Prochlorococcus marinus str. MIT 9313: one gene and its partner. The protein of the gene in region 1 interacts with the protein of each later gene in a pairwise test. Links are inferred from orthologs where the notes say so. Each region holds a gene or a part of one and is shown on either strand. Other genes may lie near its edges.

What was found.
Region 2: the proteins of ctaD (region 1) and AKG35_RS04055 interact in binary tests that used the Escherichia coli proteins (3 or more experiments, as listed by UniProt). The link is inferred for Prochlorococcus marinus str. MIT 9313 from one-to-one orthologs.

Annotation. Positions count from the first base shown.
Region 1 is NC_005071.1:1,424,000-1,436,150, reverse strand. Bases 6,315-9,313 are described here. They hold ctaD (cytochrome c oxidase subunit I), read right to left. Parts: upstream 8,653-9,313; coding sequence 6,976-8,652; downstream 6,315-6,975. Other genes in these bases: AKG35_RS07150 (cytochrome c oxidase subunit II), read right to left, coding at 8,649-9,313; AKG35_RS07160 (cytochrome c oxidase subunit 3), read right to left, coding at 6,356-6,979. Outside these bases: AKG35_RS07200 (DUF2232 domain-containing protein), read left to right, coding at 1-445; AKG35_RS07195 (nicotinate-nucleotide--dimethylbenzimidazole phosphoribosyltransferase), read left to right, coding at 417-1,628; AKG35_RS07190 (ABC transporter substrate-binding protein), read left to right, coding at 1,658-2,677; AKG35_RS07185 (aldo/keto reductase), read right to left, coding at 2,666-3,802; AKG35_RS07180 (bifunctional nuclease family protein), read right to left, coding at 3,799-4,377; AKG35_RS07175 (riboflavin synthase), read left to right, coding at 4,447-5,109; AKG35_RS07170 (HdeD family acid-resistance protein), read left to right, coding at 5,202-5,792; AKG35_RS07165 (AbrB family transcriptional regulator), read right to left, coding at 5,895-6,260; more of AKG35_RS07150, read right to left, coding at 9,314-9,473; AKG35_RS12955 (hypothetical protein), read left to right, coding at 9,599-9,748; AKG35_RS07145 (COX15/CtaA family protein), read left to right, coding at 9,773-10,696; AKG35_RS07140 (heme o synthase), read left to right, coding at 10,689-11,690; AKG35_RS07135 (daunorubicin resistance protein DrrA family ABC transporter ATP-binding protein), read left to right, coding at 11,777-12,151. UniProt on the Escherichia coli protein: Cytochrome bo(3) ubiquinol oxidase is the terminal enzyme in the aerobic respiratory chain of E.coli that predominates when cells are grown at high aeration.
Region 2 is NC_005071.1:848,186-860,286, reverse strand. The notes cover bases 4,299-7,247. They hold AKG35_RS04055 (pyridoxal phosphate-dependent aminotransferase), read right to left. Parts: upstream 6,388-7,247; coding sequence 5,209-6,387; downstream 4,299-5,208. Other genes in these bases: AKG35_RS04050 (uracil-DNA glycosylase), read left to right, coding at 6,697-7,247; AKG35_RS04060 (putative selenate ABC transporter substrate-binding protein), read right to left, coding at 4,299-5,185. Also shown: AKG35_RS04085 (DUF92 domain-containing protein), read left to right, coding at 1-396; AKG35_RS04080 (sigma-70 family RNA polymerase sigma factor), read right to left, coding at 401-1,117; AKG35_RS04075 (GDSL-type esterase/lipase family protein), read right to left, coding at 1,284-1,961; AKG35_RS04070 (phosphonate ABC transporter), read right to left, coding at 1,984-3,549; AKG35_RS04065 (phosphonate ABC transporter ATP-binding protein), read right to left, coding at 3,546-4,289; more of AKG35_RS04060, read right to left, coding at 4,286-4,298; more of AKG35_RS04050, read left to right, coding at 7,248-7,296; ispG ((E)-4-hydroxy-3-methylbut-2-enyl-diphosphate synthase), read left to right, coding at 7,293-8,513; AKG35_RS04040 (S41 family peptidase), read left to right, coding at 8,551-9,912; AKG35_RS13615 (hypothetical protein), read right to left, coding at 10,004-10,126; mfd (transcription-repair coupling factor), read right to left, coding at 10,256-12,101. UniProt on the Escherichia coli protein: Shows aminotransferase activity with methionine and histidine as substrates, and to a lesser extent also with phenylalanine.

The DNA of each region.
Region 1 (12,151 bases):
GGTGCTTTTGTTGATTGCCTTGATGGGGCCTGTTCGTGGTCCCTTGGTGCTTTTCCCTTATGGCTTTCTAGCGCTCTGGCTTGGCTGGAGTTGGCATCGTGGGCTGAGCTGGTGGGTGAGTTGGGGGTGTGGAGTTGTGATTGGAACAGCGGGTTTTCTGGTAAGGGTTGTGGTGTTGTCGCTTTTGGTGGGTGAGAACCTTTGGGTGGTGATCACCCGAGCAGGATCAGGTCTGCTTGATCGATTGGTGGACCTGCTCAATCTCCCTCTGGCGCCAGATCTCAATAATGTGCAGCTGATGGCTTTTGCTTTGGTGGTTTTTCAAGAGTTGGTCTACGTGCTTGTTCTTCATGCGCTGGCCTTCTGGATTTTTCCTCGGCTGCAGGGCGCAATTCCCGAGCCCCCCAGACTTCTGCATGGCCTCGTTGCCCTGTATCCCCTCTAATTTCAAGCCGGGTTCGCCTCCAAGAGGTCTACCTTTAGCTTGTAAAGCCTTTGGTGCAGGTGCATCTCTAGCCGCGCAGGAGAGATGGTTAATGCCCTGGCGGGATGGGGGCCTGGGGTTTTCTTTACTGTTGGTGTTGGCTGGCACGCGTACTGCCGAGGTGGAGGGCATTTCGGCGGCAGGTGCTACCTCAGCTGCCCGTCGCTTCACAGCTGTGGCAGATGCGGAACTGCTGCTTAAGGGCCCTGATAGGCCAAGGCTGTGCTCGCTTCCACCTCTTCCTGCAGGGATCTCACCGGCCCTGATTAGTTATGTTGCCGCTCGTTGGATTGGCGTAGACCCATTGGTGGCGGCGGTGGGCTTAACCCTGTCGCCACCATTCCCCCATTTGCGTCTGGAGGTGCCGGGAATGGGTCCGGCTGCTTGTTTGAGTACTGGGGAGGCCATGGGTCTGTCGCGTGTGCATGCTCTCTGGCAGCGGGGCTTTTGCCTTGGGCGAGGTCTTCGTCGTCCTTTGGTATTGGCCGAATGTGTCCCTGGAGGAACGACCACGGCTCAGGCTGTACTCACCGGGCTTGGCTTGCAGGTTGCTGATCTGATCAGTGGTAGTGCTCGTCAGGCACCGATGATCTTGAAACAGGAGTTGGTTGATCGTGGATTGAGTAAAGCGGCTTTGGGGTTTAACCCTCCACCTCAGCGAGTGATTGCGGCCTTAGGTGATCCTTTTCAGCCCGTAGCTGTTGGGCTGCTACTTGGTGCAAGAGAGGCGGGTCAGCCTGTCATGCTTGGCGGTGGCAGTCAGATGGTGGCTGTGCTGGCTCTGGCCTTGGCAGCTATGGAACCATCCCATCGCCAGGACATGGTTGATGGGATTGTGCTGGGTACCACGTCTTGGCTGGCAGAGGAGGCTAAGCGTTCAGATGGCAGGCCAGGTGCACTTGAGTGTCTGATCGATTGCGTAGGGGAGTTTTTCGGTGTTCGCCTTTTGGGTTTGGCCACAGGGCTGCGTTTTAATAACAGTCAGCATCGGGCTCTTCAGGATTATGAGCTTGGATATGTCAAAGAAGGTGTTGGTGCTGGAGCCTTGGCGCTATTGGCTCAGCTTCAAGGGGCTTCTTGTGAGCAGTTGTTGGAGGCGTGTGATCAAGCTATGAACCAATTGTTGGGGACGTCTTACTCATGAGATTTTCTCTGCCCCGTAGGGTCTGATCGATGAGTGGCGCCATGCTTGAACAAAGGCAGCTTGGACGAAGAGAGCTGCTAAAACTGGGCTTGATGGCTGGGCTGATGGGCTTAGCGAGCTGTGGACGTGCCTCAGCAGCCCCTTTGTTGAGAGCAACTCCGGAAACGTTGCCAAAGAAATGGCGGCGCCGTTTGCCCCTGCCTTGGAGCTATCAACCGATTGAAGTTGATGCAGGTAGTAACCCTTTCATCGCCGCACTCGAGCAGGGCAATGACCTGTTGGCTCTTGGTGATGGTTGGCTGACGAGTTTGCCCGCAAAAACCTTGCAGCGGATTGAAGCGCCTGGGCTTCAAGACCGGCTCGATGGTCAGGCGAGGGCCTTTGAAGCCAGCCTGGGACCAGTCCTTCAGTCTCGAGTTCTGCCTGTTGGGGTCAGCCCCTGGGTGTTGCTCTTTCGTCAGGGTGATCCTTGGGCATTAAAGGCAAGGTCTGGCTGGCAGGTTTTGTTAGACCCGGCTCTTAAGGGGCGGGTGGTGTTACCCCAGAGCCCCCGTCTTGTGATGTCTCTGGCTGAGAGGATGCAGGTTGCTGATGGATTGCGGCAGCTGCGTGCTCAGGCCTACACCTTTGATGATCGGCAGGGCCTCAACTGGTTAATTCAAGGGAAAGCTCGGGTCGCGGTATTGCCGCTACAGCGCTGCTTGCCAAGCTTGCGTCGTGACCCAAGGCTCAGCGTGGTACTCCCCAACAATGGAGCCCCATTGAACTGGACTGTTCTTGTACGGTCTGCCTTGACTCGGGAGCCATTGCCACAGCAATGGGTCGAGCAGTCTTGGCAGGAGCCTCTGCTGGGACAATTGCTTGCCGGTGGTTGGATCCCTCCGTTGCCACGTGCAGAGTTGCGTCTTGCCTTAAGAGCAATTCCTAAGGCCTATCGCTCCATTGTGTTGCCATCCAAGGAGGTCTGGTCGCGTTGTTGGTCCTTGCCAGTGCTGACAGCTGTTCAGCAGATGGAGCTGGATCAGCGTTGGAGCCAATCAACCCCATAGCCTGCGCCTGGGAGCTGCTGCTAGGCGTTGGTGCGTGTCAGCGAGGAGATCCGGGATCGGCAGGTGATGGGGGCAGCGGGGTAGGCATTCGCCACAGCGCTCGCAGGCGCTGCCATCAATACCTTCCCACCAGTGTCCTGCTCGTCCGATCAGGTTGTAACGCTCTTCTGTAAAGGCTTGAAGGTTGTGGCCTACGGCCAGATTTCGTAGTCGTAGTAGATCTGGTATGGGTACAGATTTCGGGCAGGGCAGGCAGGCTTTGCACTGGCCGCAGCGATTTTCGCCTAAGCGGCGCTCACCTTGTTGACGAAGTTGGTTGAGGGCTCTTTGCTCGCGTTGATTGAGTGGCCCATCGGCGTTGGCCAACTGCGCAGCAAGTGTCAGGTCCTCTGGCTGAGCAGCACCAAGGCTGAGGGTGCTGATCTTTGCAGCCAGCAGGAAGCGATAGGCAAGCTGGAGAGGCGAGAGTGGGCTGCAGTCCTCAACCAGGGTTGGGCTTGGGTCCTGAAGCCGTCCTCCTTTATCAGCAGGGGAGATTGCCATGACACCCATGCCTGACGCAAGGGCCTCCCGTGCCAGGGGAATACGTTCGGGATCTAGAAGGTGCAGATGCAGGCTGCAGAATTGAAAACGACCGCTTGCTAAGGCTTCCTTGATGAGGGGAAAGGAGCCATGGCTAGTGAATCCCACTTGAACAACAAGATCCTCTTCCTCAGCCCAACGGAGTAGCGCTGCGCCGTCACCACTTAGAGCCCACTCTAGGTGCTCAGGGCGATTGAGGCCATGCACTGCAAGGTTTTCAAGCTTGGGCCTTCCAAGTCGCGCCAAAAGGTTGTGCAATTCGCACTGCCCTTCTTTCAGGCTTAGCCCTGGCAGAAGTTTGCTGGTGATGACCCAGCCTCCAGAAGGTTCAGCTTGCTTTTGTTGCAGCTGTCGCAGAGCAGTGCCAAGAAAACTTTCTGCCGGGCCATAGGCCGGGGAGGTTTCGATGTGGTTAATACCAGCGGCCTGGGCAGCTTTAACAACGCCATACATTTGCTCGGCTGAGCCGATTGCCCTCATCGTCCCAAGGGTGAACAGGCTCACTGCCGGTCCCCGACCAAAGGGGCGTCGTATTGGCATCATTCCTGGTGGTCGGGATCTGGAGAATTGAAGGGTTCGTCTGTTTCACTTTCACGGGTTTGGAGGTGACGGACCAGAGCCGCAGGACTCACTTCATCAAGGAAGCGGCGGAATTCGTCCTGATCTTCTGCGTCAGCCTCCGCATCTACAGGAATTGAGGCTTCTGCTACGACTTCCTCGAGCATCCAGATGCTGCTTTTGGTGCGGACTGCAAGGGCGATGGCATCACTAGGACGAGCATCAATTTCAAGCAGCAGGGTTGATTCCTCAGGAGTCTTCTCTTCCTCCGGTTCTTCCTCTGATGCCTTGAGACGAAGTTTGAGTACAGCCTGGAATGTGTTGTCTTCAATCGCGTGGATGATGACCCTCTCAAGTTGAAGATTTCCTGCTTTGAGCAGGGCCACCATGAGGTCGTGGCTCAGTGGTCTTGGTATAGGGGCGTCCTGAATACCGGCCATGATGTTGTGCGCCTGGGCTTGATCGATCCAGATCGGCACCTGTCTTCGTCCGGATGGATCCCTGAGAAGCACGATTGGGCTGCGGCTGGACGCGTCGAGTGCGAGACCGGCAACGCTCATCTCGACCACTGACCCTCCATCCCCCTTTTGTCCGATTATGGCCAGTGATGTTCCCACATACGGCCTGCCATGTTTACGGGGCTAGTTCAGGCGGTGGGACGGGTGCAGCGTCGAGCGACGGGCTTGTTGGTGCAAGGCTGTTCCCCATTAGCACCTCTGGCAGAGGGAGACAGTGTGGCTGTTGATGGGGTCTGCCTGACGGTGGCTGAATTGATCGCGGATGGTTTTCGTGCTGATGTCAGTGAGGAGACGCTTTGTCGAACCAGCCTTGGGGCCAAGGCGGATCGCGGTGGGGTTGTGAACCTTGAACCAGCCCTGCGCTTCTGCGACCGTCTCGGAGGCCATCTGGTCAGTGGCCATGTTGATGGATCTGGAGAGGTGGTGGCTCTGGATGCTCGCTCAACGTCCTGGTATCTGGAGGTCTGCTGGCAAGATCCTGCCTTCGGACGTTATGTCTGCGAAAAAGCCAGCATTGCTTTAGATGGCATCAGTCTCACTGTTGCGGGATGCGTTGAAGACGGCAGCCGATTCTGGATAGCGGTGATAGCTCATACCTGGACGAGCACGTCTTTGCAACATTTGGAGGTTGGAGCTGTGGTGAATCTGGAGGCCGATCTGTTGGCCAAATACACCGAGCGTCTTTTGGCAGGGGCGCCTGATTTACCAATGGCAAGCAACCGGAACACTCAAGAGATCTCAACGGAGTGGCTTGCCAGCCATGGGTGGAGCTGAGTCGCTACGTCTTTTGCACAGGGATCTTACAAAGCATGGCCGGATCAGGAGACCCTCAATAGCGTTCAGATGCTGTTCATTTTGAACATTTCATGACCGTTGATGAACGTCAGGATTCTTTGGTCACTTTCAAGGCCTTTGCGATTGCTGAAGGCATTGTGTTGATTGTTCTTGGTGTGTTGGCTTTGATCTTTCCGGTGGTTGCTGCAAGTTGGACGACCGGGTTGATTGCTGTGTTGTTTTTGGTGGGCGGCATCGTTGGCTGGATTAGCAACCTTGCGCGCTCTTCCCGTATGGCCCGTTGGGTTTGTTTTTGGCGTCTAGTGCTATCAACACTGTTCTTGGTAGCAGGCGCATCGATGATCTCCTATATGAAGAACCCTGCTGAAGCAGCTGTTCAGGTGGCGACATTTGCCTTGGCGATTGGCATCGTGTTTTTGGCAGAGGGTATCGTTGCTTTCTGTACTGGACTGGCGCACGCAAAACGCGCTGGGTCTGGTTGGGCAATTGCCAATGGGGTGATCACTTTTATTCTTGGCTTGTTGATTGTGACAATGAAGTTTTGGCAGCTGTTGTGGGTACTCGGAGTATTGGTGGGAATCAGCTTTCTGTTTAGCGGCATTGACTTGATTGCCTTTAGCTCAACCCTGCACGACGACAACCAGCCCCCTGCTCTCACCTGAAATGGCTAAAAAAGATCTATTTAGTTGTGCCAATTGCTAATTTTTGGGTGTCCCTAAGGCGATGTTGATGATGGAGAGGCCAAAACATTAAGGAAGGGTGGCCTATTGCTTCTTGCCACCCTCATTTTCTAGTGGTAGCAACCAGATAGCACCTGATTCTCGGTGGATTTCGATGCGGAACTCTTGGCCAGGTTCTAGGCCGAGTCTGCGTGTATAGGCGTGCCCAATAAGCAGGTTGCCATTTCCGTGGACCCGAGTGCGAAATTCTGCCTGACGACCGCGGGAAGCCGCTGACCCTCCACTGCTGGAGGGAAGCTTGTAACCCTTGGCTTCCACGAGAGCTCGATAGAAACTCTTGCGCAAGACACGTCCACTTGGCCCCACGTATCCGCAGCCACGAGCAATCTCATCCTCAGGACGGTTGCTGAGTGACCTGGCCTTGTCTAGAAGTTCTTTTCCGACGAGCATTTCGCCAGGTTTATTCGTGTTGATTCTGACGAATTCTTCCTACCGTGGCAAGTTATTGCTCGAACTTCTCTTGACTGAGATGTAGGGCCTTGGCTTTAGAGAAGGTAGAAGATGATGAATAAGATCACCCAGATGCCGTCTACGAAGTGCCAATAGAGCTCAGCGGCTTCGAGGGGGAAATGGTTTTCACTGGTGACACGACCGCCTGGTGAACGCGCCTGCCACCACACGATCAATATCATGATCGTCCCTAGGGTGACGTGTAGCCCGTGAAAGCCTGTAACGGCATAGAAGGTGCTGGCGTAAAGGTTGTCTGTGAGGCCAAATGGCAGTGTGAAGTACTCGACCATTTGGCTGGCTAGAAATGCCAGACCAAGGCCAGCAGTGATGAACAGCCAACGTTGACACTGGTCTGATTGATTGCGCTTCAGAGCTTGTCCAGCTCGATGGAAAGTGGCGCTGCTCACGAGGAGTAACACCGTATTCAAGGTGGGGAGGGGCAGCTCTAATTCATAAACCGCATCAGGCAGCAGGGGATTGACAGCCCGAAATGTGAGATAGGCGACAAAAAAGCCCGCGAAGGTCATGCCATCAGCCACTAGGAAGGTGGCTAGGCCGAACATGCGGTGATCAGCATGTTCCTCGCCAAGCTCAGCATGATCATCTGCTAGATCAGCCTGCTCCTCATAGTCATGGTCGATCGTTGGAAGGGATGTCATTGGCTTTTGCTCCCTAGATCACTATCACTGTTGCTGGTTTTTTCTAGGTTGAGTTCCTCCCCAGGTACGCCATAGCCATAGGGCTCTGTTACCAGAGGGGCTTTGCCGCTCCAGTTTTCCACTGGTGGTGGGGAGCTGGTGAGCCATTCAGGAGTAAGCGCCCTCCAGGGGTTGTCTCCGGCAATGGGGCCGCTCAATGCACTCTGCACGACGTTCCAGAGAAAGGGCAGCGTGCTGATGGCCATTAGCAAGGCCCCAACACTGCTAATTTGATTGATTACGGTGAATTGCGGGTCGTATTCCGCCACACGGCGGGGCATGCCGTTGAGGCCTAGCCAATGCTGTGGGGCAAAGCAAAGATTGAAGCCGATGAAAGTGATAAAAAAATGAAACCGCCCGAGAGATTCATTGAGCATGCGCCCAGTGAATTTTGGATACCAGTGATAAATAGAGGCAAAGATCACAAACACCGAACCTCCATAGACGATGTAGTGAAAATGGGCAACAACAAAGTAGGTATCATGCACGTGAATGTCGAATGGAACTTGTGCAAGTGCTACGCCAGTAATGCCGCCAAGCACAAAGTTGACAATGAAGCCACAAGAGAAAAGCACAGCACTGTTTAGAGAGATGCGCCCTCCCCAGAGTGTTGCCAGCCAATTGAAGAACTTAATTCCTGTAGGTACGGCAATGAAGGATGTGGCAATGGTGAAAAAGAGGCGCATCCAAGGAGGTGTTCCACTTGTGAACATGTGATGTGCCCAAACCACGAGGCCAAGGATCACGATGGTCATGATTGAATACACCATTGAGGTGTAGCCAAAAAGTGGTTTGCGGCAGTGAACAGGAAGGATTTCGCTGACCAATCCGAAGGCTGGCAGCACCATGATGTATACCGCTGGGTGGGAATAAAACCAGAAAAGATGTTGGTAGACGACTGCGTTTCCGCCCAGGCTGGGGTTGAAGAATCCTGTATGGGCAACGATGTCGAAACTTAAAAGGATCAGTGTTCCAGCTAGTACTGGTGTGGAGAGCACCACCAGGATGCTTGTGCCGAGCATCGCCCAGCAGTACATGGGTAGTTGCATTAGCTTCAGTCCGGGCTGCCTCAGCTTGAGGATGGTGGCGATGAAGTTGATGCCACCAAAGATTGAGCTACCGCCAAGCAAGAGCACACTGAGAATCCATAAGATCTGTCCTGCGGCGGGGGTGGTGATACTCAGCGGTGGATAGGCCGTCCAGCCGGATTGAGCAGCACCGGTAATGAAGTAGCTACTGATCAGCAACAGGCCAGCTGGAGGGATCATCCAGAACGCCACGGCATTGAGTCGAGGGAAGGCCATATCACGGGCTCCCACATAAAACGGAATGAGATAGTTGCCGAAGGCACCGTTCACGACCGGCACGATCCACAGGAATATCATCACTGTGCCGTGCAGCGTTAGCACCTGGTTGTAGACATCCCTGCCCATGAAGTCGGCGATGGGGCTGGCGAGTTCGATGCGGATGGCGCCACCAAGCACTCCGCCGATTAGGTAGAAGATGAATCCGCAAACCAAGTACTGCAGACCAATGACCTTGTGGTCAAGGCTGAAGCTGAAGTAACGCAACCAGCCAGTTGGTTGAAGACCATCTGATTGCTTTTTGCTAGGAGGGGAGATGGCAACCGTCATGCTTCTGAAACCGTTGTTTTGGCGTTGTTGCTGAACCAGGTGTCGTAGTCACCGGGCTCTTCGACAATCACTTTCGTATGCATGTTCCCGTGGTATGGACCGCAGAGTTCGGCGCAGATGATTGGATAGCGTCCTGGCTTGGTTGCGGTGAAGTTCAAGAGAGTGGGCTGACCAGGAATGATGTCTTGCTTGATGCGGAATTCGGGAACCCAGAAGGCATGGATGACGTCCTTGGATTCCATGCGCAGTGTCACAGGTTGGCCTAGAGGCACGTGCAACTCGCCAGAAATGATGTCGCCTTGGGGATAGTGGAAGAGGAAGGCATACTGCATTGCGGTGACTTCCACCGCTAATGAGGCAAGGCTGTTGTCAGCACTGGAGGCATCGGCGACAGAACCGATCCCTCCCCAGATTTGTTCCTTCATGTCCATCATCTGATGGTCATGGGAGTCATGGGCTAATGGAACCATTCCGCCCATGCGGTCGTAGATGTCGAAGCTGTAAAGCCCAACAAACAACACGACCACAGCAGGCACAGCTGTCCAAAGGATTTCAAGCGGGAGATTGCCTTCAATGGCGAGGCCGTCCTCCAATTGACCAGGACGTCTGCGGAACTTAATCAGGCTGAATACAACCAACCCGACAATGCCGAGAAAAAGGATTGCTCCGATGCTGAAAAGGACTCTGAAGAGTTCGTCGTATACGGGTGCATTCGCACTTGCATCAACAGGGAGCAGATTGACGTTCTGGCCAATCCATAGGCCTCCAAGTACAAGGGCAATGACCAACGCCAGCGTCAGGATGGCAAAGGGAGTCCGCACGGAATCTATTTGGATCTTTTAAGGCTATGGAGATCGCTCCAAAGCAACATGCAGTGATTATTAAGTCGTCGCAAATTTTGCAAGAAATCCTTATTTTGCAAGGTGTCTGATGAGGTTAGTTTTTTTTGCCTGAGCGCTTCTGTCAGGGATGGGTGATTTGGCGACCAGTGGTGATGTTGCAGTCGCCTAGACAAGGTGAATCTGGTGATTCAATCGCTCCATCCTCAGAGATAACAACCCTGATCTTTGCGATTAAAGCCGTTCCGTCGATTTAAATTATTTTATTGTAGCATAATAGCATGATGTCGTCTCTGTCTCGGGTTCGCTGGCGTCTTGCTCAGTTGGCTGTTCATCTTGTCGTTGCCCTGATTGCGCTGGTTGTGATCGGAGGTGCAACGCGTGTGATGGAGGCAGGGTTGGCTTGTCCGGATTGGCCGCTCTGTTATGGCTCTCTTCTGCCTGGGCGTCAGATGAATGTCCAGGTTTTTCTTGAGTGGTTTCATCGCCTTGATGCCTTTGTGGTGGGCCTTGCCCTGTTAGCGCAATTAGGGGCTGCTATTTTTTGGCGTTCTCAGTTGCCCTCTTGGCTTCCTTGGGTCTGCGGCGGCCTGGTGGTTTTAGTTTTAGTCCAGGGAGCTCTTGGAGCCTTGACTGTCTTGCAGCTTTTGCCTTCTGGTGTGGTGACGGCTCATCTGGCATTTGCGCTCACACTTGTGGCGGCGGTGAGTGCTCTAGCTCAGGGCTTGTTGTCCTCTTCCGTTGAGTCACCGCCTTTGTGGTGGCGCCTGATGGGTGGAGCCTCCTTGTTGGCAGTGATAGGTCAATGTCTTCTTGGTGGTCGTATGGCCACGGCCTGGGCGGCCCAGCATTGTCTGAATGCCGGACATGCCTGTCAATGGCTGGATTGGCATCGTATGTCTGCCACACCCGTTGCAGCATGCGTAGGGATCTTTGCTGGCACTGCTCTCTTGGTCGGTGGCTGGCCTCGACGCCAGTGGCCTTTTTTGATATCTGCTTTAGGACTTGTTGTGACCCAGGTAGGCCTTGGATTTCTTACCTTGCAGCTTGGACTATCACAGCCTGCAGTGACGGTTTGCCATCAGCTGGTTGCAACTCTGCTTGTGGCCTTGCTTGCCGCCCTTACCTTTCGTAATCCGGAAGGATCACCTTTGCCGGTGTCTGCCGTTGATGATTCATCCTCGATAGACCATAGTCATGGTTAGTTCAACGCCAGAGATGCTCCAGGGGGGGGTGACCCGCGAGCAGATCGTGCCTTCTCGCAAGCGGATCAAGCTGCCCGCTTGGTTGGAGATTGCCAAACCACGCTTAATTCCACTGCTTTTGGCCACAACCCTTGGTGGGATGGCGCTATCCGAAGGTTGGCCCCTACCTTCTCTCAGGCTGGCCTGCACCCTAGGAGGAGGGGCTCTGGCTGCTGCGGCTGCTGGTGTTCTCAACTGCATTTGGGAACAGGATCTTGATGGGCGCATGCAACGCACAAGTGGTAGGGCTTTGCCTTCAGGACGCTTGTCTCCAACTGCGGCGTTCATTGGTGCCATCTCTTGCACCTTGGCGGCAGCGGCTCTGTTAGTGAGTGGTGTGAACTGTCTTGCGGCTGGCCTGTCTTTGCTTGGTCTGTGCAGTTACGTGCTGCTTTACACGGCGATCTTGAAGCCCCGCACGCCCCAAAACATTGTCATCGGAGGGGTTGCTGGAGCGATCCCCCCTCTCGTGGGTGCGGCTGCGGCCAGCGGGCATGTGGGCCTTAGTGGATGGTGGTTGTTCTCGCTGGTCATGCTTTGGACCCCAGCGCATTTTTGGGCACTGGCCCTGTTGCTGCGGGACGACTACAGGGCTGTTGGGATACCCATGCTTCCTGTTATTCAGGGCCCTGTTGTCACCGTCAGAGCTATTTCTCGTTATGGCTGGGCCACGGTTCTACTCAGCGGTTTTGGTGTCTGGGCCTTGCCGGAGGGGGGCTTGCTCTACGGACTTTTGTTGATCCCTTTCAATGCTCGTCTGCTGCAAATGGTTCATCAGTTAGGTGCTGCTCCGGAGAATGTTGATCGAGCCAAGGGGCTCTTCCGTTGGTCGATCTTCTATATGTTTGGTATCTGCCTTCTTCTGGTGGTTAGTCGTTTGCCCATGGCGGCTAATTTTGATCTTCAGGCCTGGTCTTTGCTTCAGCAGATGGCTAGCAGCGGGCAGTTCATCTAAACAGAAGTCACTAGAGACCCCCTGGAGGGTCTGGTAGCTCTATAGAGCTGCCTAGATTTTTAACACTTGTACTACGTTCCCTCTTGATGCCGATGATTGAACTGAAGCAGCTTGAGAAGTCCTATGGAACGGTTCAAGCCCTAAAAGGTCTCAGCCTCAAGGTGCCTAGGGGATGTCTTTATGGTTTGCTTGGTCCAAATGGTGCAGGCAAAACAACCACTCTCAGGATTCTTTGCACCCTTCTGGCTCCTGATTCAGGCACTGTCAGCGTGGCTGGCCTCAATGCTTTAAGTGATCCACGTGCTGTGCGGCTCGAATTGGGCTATGTGGCACAAGAGGTTGCTATCGACAAGATCCTCACAGGTCGGGAGTTGTTGCAGTTGCAGGGGGATTTATATCACTTGCGCTCTAGCGATAGGGATGGACGTATTGCTGAATTGATTGATTGCCTTGGCATGCAG
Region 2 (12,101 bases), 570 kb from region 1 along the record:
ATCGGTTTCGCAGCAAGTTTTGCTGCGAAACTTGCTGACACCTTCGGCAGTGAGATAGGCAAACGTTGGGGCCGAACCACTGTGCTCATCACCACGCTGCGTTCTGTACCTGCTGGTACGGATGGAGCCATCAGTCTCGAGGGCACTCTCGCAAGTGCCCTTGGCAGTCTTTTGATGACCTTCGTGATGGTCTCCCTCTCTCTGTTGCCTTTTGGTTTCCAGGCGATCTTGGTTGCTTTGATTGGCTTATTGGCCACTCTTATGGAGAGCCTTTTAGGCGCAATTGCTCAGAACAAAATTAGTTGGCTGAGTAATGAACTTGTTAATGGTTTACAGACAAGCTTTGCTGCTGTTTTTGCCATCGCAATCGCCGCTTGGCTTGGTTTGGCTGCTTAACCAGCTAATCAGATTTCTTTGTGGACCAAAGTTGAAGTTGTTTAATTAAACCTTGCAAAACTCTTCGCAGCTTGTTCTCCTTCATCTTTTCGCGCTTTGCTAACTGTCTCAAGCTGATGTCATCGATGTAATGGGCGTAAAGCAAGTGTTGCTGGTGGGATGTTAGACGCTGAATAGCCTTTTTTAGCCATTGGTATTGCAGATCCGGTTCTTTCTGCTTTGGTGACTTGAGCCGTTCCAATAATGGGACTCTCTTCTCAACATGATTGCCACCTGTTGAACTCTCTTTGGCATCCAGAGATACAAGGTGTGTCTGCCATATGGCTTCCGCAGCTTGATGCCAGCGGTCTGAACTTACATTTAATTGTGCAGCCAGTTGCTCTTCGGTGAAAGGTTTTAAGCCATCATTCTGCTGCTTCTGCTTGAGTCTCATGCCGCGGGTATATAGGTCTCTCAGTCGCCAGGGCACTCTCACAATCTGGCTTCTGTCTCTGCGGAAATGGAGGATCTGGCCGTTGGCACGGGCCATTGCATAGCTACTTGCTTTAAATCCAAGATTGGCATCGAAATTCTCCATCGCCATGATTAACCCCAGCCTTGCTTCTTGAATGAGATCATCCAGTTCTTCACCGCCACGGGTGGCTTGGCGAGTTGCTGCAAGGTGCGCCAATCCAAGGTGTTCAACTACAGCCTCATTGCGTTTTTGTATCGATTTGGGCAATGAAAATGAACGCTGATTCCCAGAGCACTCTGCTCTCTTTCTTCTCAAGGTTTTGCAAGAAGTTTGCGCCATGACTTGACTTTCTATTGACATCCTTAACTTTCTTCTTTTCTGCAGCACTGGTAAACCAACTAAAGGATGAACATCGGATTCCTTAGGGGTGATTTCAGCCAACCGTAGGAGTGAAGTTTGTTAGTGGTTCGAGCTCTGCCCACTCCAGCATCGATGTCCATGCCATCACCCGTTGGTGGATCCAGTCATGTCCCTCTGAGTTGAGATGGATACCATCGGGTTCGATCCAGCTGAGCCAGGCAGGTTCATTGAGCATGGCGTTGTGCAACGGCAGAAATGGCACATCAACCTCAAGACAGGCTTCCTCAAGCTGGGCTTCATAAACCGACCCCGATTGGTTTGAATACCAGAGGCATTGCGCAAATGGCATTACAGCTTCATCGACAGGAGTGAGGCCCATCACCATCACCTTGGTGAGGTGTTTCATCTCTGTCAGCATTTGCTGCAGGCCAAAGCGAAAGGCCTCTGCCGTGAGTTGGGGCCGGCCATCGGGGCGTCCAATACGTGCTGTGTCATTGAGGCCCACCGCCACAAGAACTGCATCAGGAACCTGACGACGGAGTTCGCCTCGACTTTGCCATTCCTTTTGCCAGCGTTTGGCAACACTTTCCAGTCCATCACCACGAATTCCAAGCTGGTAGACCACTGGGGCATCAGGGAGGCTCATCCATTGGCATCGCAGACGTTCACACCATCCGCCACCCTCTCGATCTCCCCATCCATAAACACCACTGTCACCTATGACAACGAGTCTCTTGTATGTATTGGCCATCACATCGAGAAGTGGAACCTGATCAGCTTTGTAGGTCTACAACCATAGGTAGCTTTTTAGTTGAACCAGTCCAGTGATATCGCAAGCGATCAGTGATCGATTCTCCGATCAAGGTCAGAGCTGTGAACACCGCGATTAGGACACTGACCTGTGCCCAGTTGAACGAACCAAGAGATTCGATTAACTGCCAACCCAGTCCAGTGCCTCCAACCATGCCAACTACCACGGTTTCACGCAAAATCACGTCCGTTCTGTAAGCGGCATAGGCTAAATAGCTACGGCTTTGGCCGCTAAAGCATCCATAGAGCCAAGCCGATCGTTCTCCAGCGCCAGTCGCGCTTAAGGCTTTCAAGTTGTTGTCGCTTTGTTGGTCAAGCCCTTCTTTTAAGAGGCGACCCATCACTCCAATGTTGTGGGCTCCAAGTGCAAGAGCAGCAACAGCCACACTCGGTTTGCTGAAGAGCAGCAAAAATAGAGCAGTAAGAGGGGTTGGCATCAGTCTTAGCAGACCCCAGATGATTCTTTGTATTGCTATTCCCAGTCGGCTTGGCCAAAGCATCATTGCTAGTGGCGGTGTTCCGATAGCGATTCCTGCTGCTAACCCTGTTAGCAACATCGTGCTGCTGATTAATTGGATCCATGGGAGAGTGTGAATAGCAATTATTAGCTCATCAACAGTTGGTAATGGAAGGGGGCTCCAGTGAAGAGGTTCTCCTAGATCAAGATCAACTGCATTTAGCCAGGGAATACTTAGTGCGCATAGAATCAATAAGACAATCAATATACTGGCAACTTGCCAAATCCCATTCTTCGATAATTTGAAATATCTACGTGTCAAACTTAATATCTGCTCAAGACTAACCATTACTGCTGCTAGTAACCATAAAGCTGTCCATACGTCATGGAATTGAAGAGATTGAAGTGCCAGTTGAAGGTCAGTGCCAATACCACCCAATCCAAAAACCCCCAACACGGTTGCACCTCTTAATGCACATTCAAGTCGATATCCGACATAACTCAATAAGACAGGCCCCATCGCAGGGCCAAGAGCTGTAATTAAGGCGGAAGAGGAGCCCGCCCCAGCCTGTTTTAAGCCCCTTAGGGCTCGACGATCCTGGGTGTCAAGTTGATCACTTACGACTCGAGCAACAAGTGAGGAGTAAGGAATGACGATTGCAACAATTGCTACCCAAGGGCTAAGTCCAACCATTTGAAGTAACAACAAACCCCAGAGGAGTTCATGAATTGCGCGCGGGATTGCCAAAAGTCTGCGAATCACAATCGCTGGCCAGTTTGTCCCTAAAAAGGTCTCCCATACCACCCTGGCGCTGGCTATGCCAAGACAAATTCCAACTATTGAACTTATTGACCAGCTAAGAAGAGCTGTGGCCAAAGTGATCTGTATTCCTCTAAATGCACTTTGAACGACCTCTGCTTGAATAGATGGATGAACGGCAGCGCAAATAAACTCCCATAGGAGAGTGACTCCACCATTGTGGAAACTTATGAGTATAGAAATAAGTACAGGCAATAAAGCCAGTGCTGGCAAAAGGCTCAGGATTGGAGGAGTTGGACTGAGGCGACTCATGCAGATCCGTAGATCAAGGCTAAAGCTTCTTCATCAAGACATTCAGCAGGTTGATCAAAGACAACTCTCCCAGACTTAAGTGCGATTACCCTGTCAAAGTGCCGAAAAAATGATGGTTGATGCAGGCTCATCAAAAGGGTTCTTTCTTCGCCCATATCACTAGTCATCGTGTTGTCCAAGAAAAGATGGAGGATTTCCTCTGCAAGGATTGGATCGAGACTGAATAAAGGTTCATCAGCGAGAATGAGCTCTGGTTTTTGACGTAAGAGGCGTGCTATTGCCACTCGCTGTCGCTGTCCCCCCGAGAGTTCGCTTACCATTGCAGAAAGGATGCTCGATGAAAGACCTACTTTTTTAAGACATTCACTGCAGGCATTTAATTCGATTGGCTTGAGTAAATTAGCTAGAGCCCATAGTAAATTTCTGTTAGCTAACGCACCACAGTTGATGTTTTGTGCAACGTTGAGCTCTTCTACAAGGCGAAGATCTTGCCACAGGGTTCCTATTTTTTTTCGTTGACGTTGCTCTAAGTTTGAGGTTGAATAATCTTGCCAAATCACCTTCCCCGAATCAGGAATAAGAGTTCCGTTGGCAACCGCTAATAAGCTACTTTTTCCTGATCCGTTGCTGCCTACAAGTGCAACACGCTCTCCAGAAGAAATGCTAAGGTTGATATCATTAAGCCGATTCCCTCTACTACTGTGTACAAATACGCCCCTTATTTCGAGTAATCTTCTCACTGAATCTTTCCTAGTTGCCTGCCTATTTTCTCGATTGTTATGTATTGATTTTGGTCTGCATCTACAAAGCTACTTGCCCCTAAAAGTTCAAGTATTTTTTCTTGTGATTTTGAACTTTTCTTTAACCCAGTTAGAGTAGACTTTAGTTTTTCAGTGAAACCATCGCCAAACTTTTTATCGAGATTGGGTTGTGCTAGCCAGTGATAGTCTGCATATGGGGGCGTTCTCCAAATCACTTTCACTTTGGCTGGATCGATGCGGCCATTTTTCTGAGCCGACTCCCATACACTTTCGTTCAGGGCGCCAGCATCAAAAGAACCACTTTGCACCAAAGCAATTGTTGCATCATGACTACCACTGAAACCTGGTTTGCCTCCAGAAAAATCATTCATTTGCACACCTGCTTGCTGAAGGAAGTGCTGAGGCATTAATCTTCCAGAGGTTGAACTTTCGGAGCCAAAAGTGAACCGCTTCCCATTAAGTTGCTGAAGCCCAGATTGGCTTTTTAATGGCTTAATTCCGCTCTTTGTATTGGCTATGAATACACTTGTGAATTTGGCATCAATATCTCTTTGCGCGATAACTTCTGCTCCTGGCTTTTGCAACCTAGCTTGTACACCTGTTAGGCCTCCAAACCAAACAAGATCAAGGCTGTCGGTGCGGAATGCACTGACTGCGGCTGGATAGTTCGTGACTGCTTTGTAGCGAACGGGAACATTTAATTCTTTGCTCAGTTCAGACGAGAGTAGGCCGTATAAACGGTTCAAACGCTCAGGATTCTGATCGGGAATTGCCCCAATACGAAGTGTCTTCTCAGTTTGATTGGTGCAGCTCAGCAACCCAATCAAGCAGATCAATGCAGTGCGGACCAACGCCCCGCCTGGTCTTGAAGGCATGTTGTCTTTGTTGCGTTTGTTGTTCAGCTCTGTTTGAGAGCTTTGCGGAGACGTTCTAGTCCATCGCAAATCGTTTCTGGTGAAACCGCACAGGTGAGGCGTACGCAACTGTCGTCTCCAAATGCTGCACCTGGAACCATCGCAAGCCCATGGTTTTCAAGAGCTTGCTCACAGAAACTTACTGAGTCGAGGCTTTCAGGTGGCAGTTTTGGGAAGGCGTAAAAGGCACCTTTTGGAGGAACCAGGCTCATTCCCTCAAGGCTAAGCAAGCCAGAGGTGAGGAGTTCGCGGCGGGTGTTGTAGCTCTTGACCATCTTTTTCACACACTCCCTTGAGCCTTGCAGCGCGGCCAAGGCTCCACGCTGAGCGAAACTGCAGACATTGCTAGTGCTCTGGCTTTGGAGGGCAGTAGCAGCTTTTACAGCATCAGCGGGGCCGGCTAGATAACCCAAACGCCAACCGGTCATTGCCCAGCCCTTGGCAAAGCCGTTAACGATGAAGGTTCTGTTTGAAAGATCTGGTGCTATGGCCGAGAAGCTGTAATGCTGTTGCCCTTCTTCAAGAATGAACTCGTAGATCTCATCACTCATGACCAGGATCTGGGGATGATCTCTCAGCAGATCAGCCAATGTTTCCAGCTCCTTGCGTGCCATCACACGGCCGGTTGGGTTGCCAGGGGAATTAAGTAATAAAAGACGGGTTTTAGGGCCGATGGAGGCTTCTAGGTTGTTGAGATCTAGGCAGAAACCGTTTTCTGGAGTGGAGGGAAGTGTTGTCACCTTTGCACCAGCTAAGCGGGCCATTTCTGGATAACTCAGCCAATAAGGAGCAGGGATTAAAACCTCATCGCCCGGATTGAGGATCACCTGAAACAAGTTAAAGATTGCTTGCTTGCCTCCATTTGTCACCAACACTTGCTCTGCATTGGTTGGCACAGTGTTTTCTTTGCTGAGCTTGGTTGCTATTGCCTCACGGAGTTCGGGATCTCCGGCGGCAGGGCCATAACGGGTGATGCCATCACGGAGTGCCTTCACCGTGGCATCAATGATGAATTCAGGGGTATTGAAATCTGGCTCACCAGCACTCAGGCTGCAGATGTCGCGGCCTTCTTGCTGAAGGGCCTTTGCTCGAGCACTGATTGCCAGTGTGAGTGAGGGCTGAAGGGCAACGACTCGGTCGGAAAGATGAGGCGGGAGTGGCATTGGTGCCGCATCCCCTTGCGGGATGCCCGTAAGGACCATATCTTGCCTGATGCTCTGACATGGACAACCAACATCTTTCGATTGGCTTTTTAATGCTCATGGTTGACTTGGGTCGCACAACCACTGGCCTCTGAAGGTCAATCGATCTTGCCAAGAGCTTGTTTTTGGAGACTCTTCGCGGTTTTTTAGTCTGAATTCGCCTAGATCTGCTCAACGCAATTCGATGCTTTCCATCAGAGAGACGTTGCAGCTGTTCGCAATTAATTAAAATAAAACTCACAAGGATTGACCCATGTCTATGGGGCTCATATGGAGCGCACTAATGGCTGTGGTTCCTGTGACTTGCCTGTTAACCAGCCTCAGGTTGTTGTGAGTCGTGGAAACCCACATGCCTCTTTGATGCTGATCGGGGAAGCGCCAGGCGCTCGCGAGGATGAGCTAGGGAAGCCCTTTGTAGGACGTTCTGGTCAACTTATAGATCGTTTGATGGAGAGTGTTGGCCTTGACCCTCAAACTGATGCCTACATCTGCAATGTTGTGAAATGCCGGCCCCCTAAGAATCGGCGACCGACACTTGTTGAGATTGCTTCTTGCCGTCCCTGGTTGCAACAACAGATTGAGTTGGTTGATCCCTGCGTGATTGCCTTGGCTGGCTCGACAGCAGTCGAAGCCATCCTTGGTATCAAGGGAGGAATTACCCGTCTTCGTGGTCAATGGCAGCATTGGCAAGGCCGTTTACTGATGCCGCTTTTGCATCCTGCCTACCTCCTTCGCAATCCATCTCCAGTAGATGGTGCTCCTGTTGCCCTCACCAGAGGCGATCTGCTCGAGGTCCGCCAAAGGCTCATACAAGTCAATAGGAACGCTGTTGTGCCAATGTTGGATTCATCTAGGCGCCGTCTGCCATGAGTGCAACCATGGCTGAGTATCAATCCAGCACATCCAGGAGATACGACACCCAGATCCACCGACGTGTAACGCGCACTGTCAACGTAGGAGGTGTCTTGATCGGTAGTGATCATCCTGTCAGGGTGCAGTCGATGATCAACGAGGACACCCTTGACGTGGAGGGGGCAACAGCAGGCATACGACGCTTGCATGAAGCTGGTTGTGAAATTGTTCGTCTAACTGTTCCATCTCTCGGTCATGCCAAGGCCGTCGGCGAGATTTGTCAACGGCTTAGGGAGACCTATCAACCGGTACCCCTTGTGGCTGATGTCCATCACAACGGCATGAAAATTGCCCTTGAGGTGGCAAACCATGTCGACAAGGTGAGGATCAATCCTGGCCTTTTTGTGTTTGATAAAGCTGATCCAGATCGAACCGAGTTCAGCGGCGAAGAGATTGCTTCTATCAGAGAACGCATTGCCGAGAATTTTGAACCGCTTGTCACTCGTCTCAAGCAGCAAGACAAAGCCCTTCGTATTGGCGTGAATCATGGTTCGCTTGCTGAACGCATGCTCTTTGCCTATGGAGATACTCCTCTTGGCATGGTTGAGTCAGCAATGGAATTCGTGCGAATTTGCGATTCGCTCGATTTTCATAACATCGTGATTTCGATGAAGGCCTCTAGAGCGCCTGTGATGTTGGCGGCTTATCGATTGATGGCTGACACGATGGATCAAGAGGGTTTCAATTATCCCCTTCATTTGGGCGTAACCGAGGCTGGTGATGGGGATTATGGAAGGATTAAAAGTACAGCGGGCATCGCAACGCTTTTAGCAGAAGGTCTAGGCGATACCATCCGAGTTTCATTGACCGAGGCGCCTGAGAAAGAAATTCCAGTTTGTTACTCGATTCTTCAATCCATCGGGCTGCGCAAAACGATGGTCGAGTACATCAGCTGCCCAAGTTGTGGCCGAACATTGTTCAACCTTGAAGAGGTTGTTCAGAAAGTGCGCGATTCCACATCCCATCTTGTTGGTTTGGATATTGCGGTAATGGGTTGCATTGTGAATGGTCCAGGTGAGATGGCAGATGCTGACTATGGTTATGTTGGTAAAGGCCCAGGAGTCATATCCCTCTATCGGGGTAGAGATGAGATTCGCAAGGTTTCTGAGTCTGAGGGTGTAGATGCGTTGATCCAGTTGATTAAGGATGACGGTCGATGGGTGGATCCGCCATGAAGTCGTTATTGTGTGAGATCAGTCCAATTTGGACGCTATGCCCATCTCTAGAAGTCTTCGCTCATTAGGCCGCCAGCGCAGTTCATGGCTGGTCCTTCTGGGCGCGGGAGGAGCTGCTACTGCAATTGCACTTGCCTCTCCAAGTTTGGGTTTACCAAGGAGTTCTTCTTCCGCTATTAGTGATAGCCCCAAAGAGGTGATTGATCAGGTCTGGCAGATTGTATATCGTGACTATCTTGATTCCACAGGTAAATATAACCCTGAAGTATGGAAGGGACTACGCAAGGACTTATTAGCCAAGAACTATTCAGCCACTTCAGAATCCTATGAAGCGATCCGTGGCATGTTAGCAAGCTTGGATGATCCCTATACACGATTCTTAGATCCAAAGGAATTTAAGGAAATGCAGATCGACACCTCAGGAGAATTAACAGGTGTTGGCATCCAGCTTTCTCTAGACAAGGATACAAAAGAATTAGTTGTGGTTTCACCAATCGAAGGAACTCCTGCCTCTAAGGCTGGTGTCCAACCTAAGGATGTGATCGTTTTCATTAATGGACAATCCACTAAGGGCATGTCTACAGCGGATGCTGTTAAGTTGATTCGTGGTAAAGAAGGTAGTGAGGTCACCCTTGGTCTGCGTCGCAGGGGTGAAGTTATCCAGGTCCCGTTGATACGTGCACGCATTGAGATACAGGCAGTTGATATCCAGTTAAATACGACAGTAAGTGGTACAAAGATTGGTTATATCCGCCTGAAACAGTTTAATGCCCATGCAGCTAAAGGAATGCGAAGTGCTATCAAGAATTTAGAAAAAGAGGGTGCGCAAGGCTATGTACTCGACTTGCGTAGTAATCCTGGAGGTTTGCTTGAAGCCAGTATTGATATCGCACGCCAATGGCTTGATGAAGGTACAATTGTTCGAACAAAAACTCGTGATGGCATTCAAGATGTACGCCGAGCGAATGGAAGTGCCTTAACCCAACGCCCTGTTGTTGTTTTGGTGAATGAAGGCTCAGCAAGCGCAAGTGAGATCCTCTCTGGAGCACTACAAGACAATCATCGTGGTGTACTTGTAGGACAGAAGACCTTTGGCAAGGGCTTGGTTCAATCAGTTCGAGGCCTTTCTGATGGCTCTGGTCTTACTGTCACGATCGCTAAGTATCTCACTCCAAGCGGAACGGACATTCATAAAAATGGTATCAAGCCAGATATTAAGGCCGTGATGTCTGAAAAAGAAATCAATAATCTTAAGCTTGAGGATCTTGGTTCTGGGAAGGATAGTCAATACAAGGTGGCCGAAACAACACTAATTAAAGCCCTAAGCAAAATACTTGATGGACCAATGTATAAGCCTGTAGGAGTTAAACTTCCTCAGGCTATTCCATCAACGCTATAATATCTAAAAGTTAGGCTTTCTGTTAAATAATGATTAATGTATGACCTTGCAGGATGTGTACGAGGGCATATAATTACGCCCCGTTTGATCTCTAAGTAACAGGTTGCATTAAGCCACCATCTCCACCTGAATTCGAGTCGTCGTCATCGTTTTCTGCTTCGCTTTGAAGAACAGCAAAAATGGCAATGGCGGCGAGACTCAACAATCCGCTCATTAATCCCATCATTCCCTGATTGTTCCCGATCTCAGTGAATTCCCCCAAGGCACTTTTCGCTATTTCCGCAAATGTAACGAAGAATTGCGCTTTTGTAAAGACTTCTTAATATAGTTGCGCTGGAAGGGCTTAGGGGGTAATGACGGCCTCGTCTCGCTCTATGGCTTGCTGCTTTTGCTGAATTGCAGTTAATCCATCCTCGCAAGGAATCTGTGTGGCCATGAGACGCAACCACTCCATCAGTTGTTCAAGCTGTTTTTCCATAGGCAAGACGCTTAGACCTCGTGCCAGCACCTTGGCTTTATTTCCACTTCCAGTCTGGTAAATCAGTCGGCCGTGCAGGTGTTGCGGTAAACCTTGCCTAAGTAGCCGGAAGGCGGGCTCCTCCATCGGCGTTTCCATCGCAATATTTGGCTTTTCTGGCTTAATTCTCGAGATCCCGCAGCGACGAGCTAAGAGTTTGAGCTCCATGAGTTGGAGAAGTGATTGCACAGGACCAGGAATGGCTCCGTATCGGTCTGTCCAGCTAGCTGCCAACTCAATCAGTGATTCATGAGAAGCACAATTTGCGGCAGCTCGGTAGGCAGCGATCTTTTCGTCACCATCAACAATCCATTCCGCTGGCACGAAAGCTGTTACCGGCAGATCGATTTGAGTGTCATCTACAGATGGAATGCCCTGTCCTTGGATTTCAGCAAGTGATTCCTGCAACATTTCCATGTAAAGATCGAAACCAATGGTTTCCATTTGGCCGCTTTGTTCAACGCCGAGAAGGTTTCCCACACCACGGATTTCCATGTCTCGCATCGCTAGTTGATAGCCACTTCCTAGCTGTGCAAATTCCTGGATTGCCCTTAGGCGTTGTCTAGCGGTATCACTGAGGGATGCGTCACCCGGATAGAACAACCATGCATGAGCCTGAACACCGCTTCTACCCACACGTCCACGTAGTTGGTAGAGCTGTGCTAGTCCAAATTTATGAGCATCCTCAATGAGAATAGTGTTCACACGTGGGATATCGAGGCCACTTTCAACGATCGTGGTGCATAGCATCAAGTCGGCCTCCCCTGCATTAAAGGCGACCATCGAGCTCTCAAGTTCGCCTTCTGCCATCTGACCATGGGCTACCAACAACTTCAAATCGGGCAGCATCTGTTGAAGTTGACGAGCTACATCTTCAATACCCTCAACACGAGGAACGACATAGAACACCTGTCCGCCTCGATCAAGTTCCTGGCGGATAGAACTACGAACTGCTTCTTCATCAAAAGCGGCTAGGTGGGTTTTGATAGGCCGGCGCAATGGTGGAGGGGTTGTGATCAGACTCATTTCCCTTACCCCTGAAAGGCTCATGTATAAGGTTCGCGGAATTGGTGTGGCTGAAAGGGTCAAAACATCTACATCCTTACGAAGAGCTTTGATCTTTTCCTTTTGATTGACTCCAAAACGCTGTTCCTCATCAACAACCAACAACCCTAGTTTTTGGAATGTTGTGTTTTTACTGAGTAGCTGGTGGGTACCGACAACTGCATCGATTGTCCCTTCTTTGAGGCCATTAAGTATTGATTTTCGTTCTGAGCTTGTTCTGAATCGGTTCAGTAAAGCGACCTTGATTGGGTAGGGAGCGAAGCGGTCTGAAAGTGTTCTCCAGTGTTGTTGGGCTAGCACTGTTGTGGGCGCAAGCATGGCTATCTGGCGTCCAGACGTAATTGCTTTGAAGATCGCTCGTATTGCTACTTCCGTTTTTCCGAAACCAACATCTCCGCACACAAGCCGATCCATAGGTTGTGCTGCTTCCATATCGCGTTTTACATCAACGACTGCCTTGACCTGATCAGGTGTTGGTTCATAGGGAAAGGATTCTTCTAGTTCAATCTGCCATGGTCCATCTGGTGGGAAGGCATATCCAGGGGCCTGGAGTCGCTCTGCATAGAGCTTGACCAGATCCATCGCAACTTTGCGAACTAACTTTCGG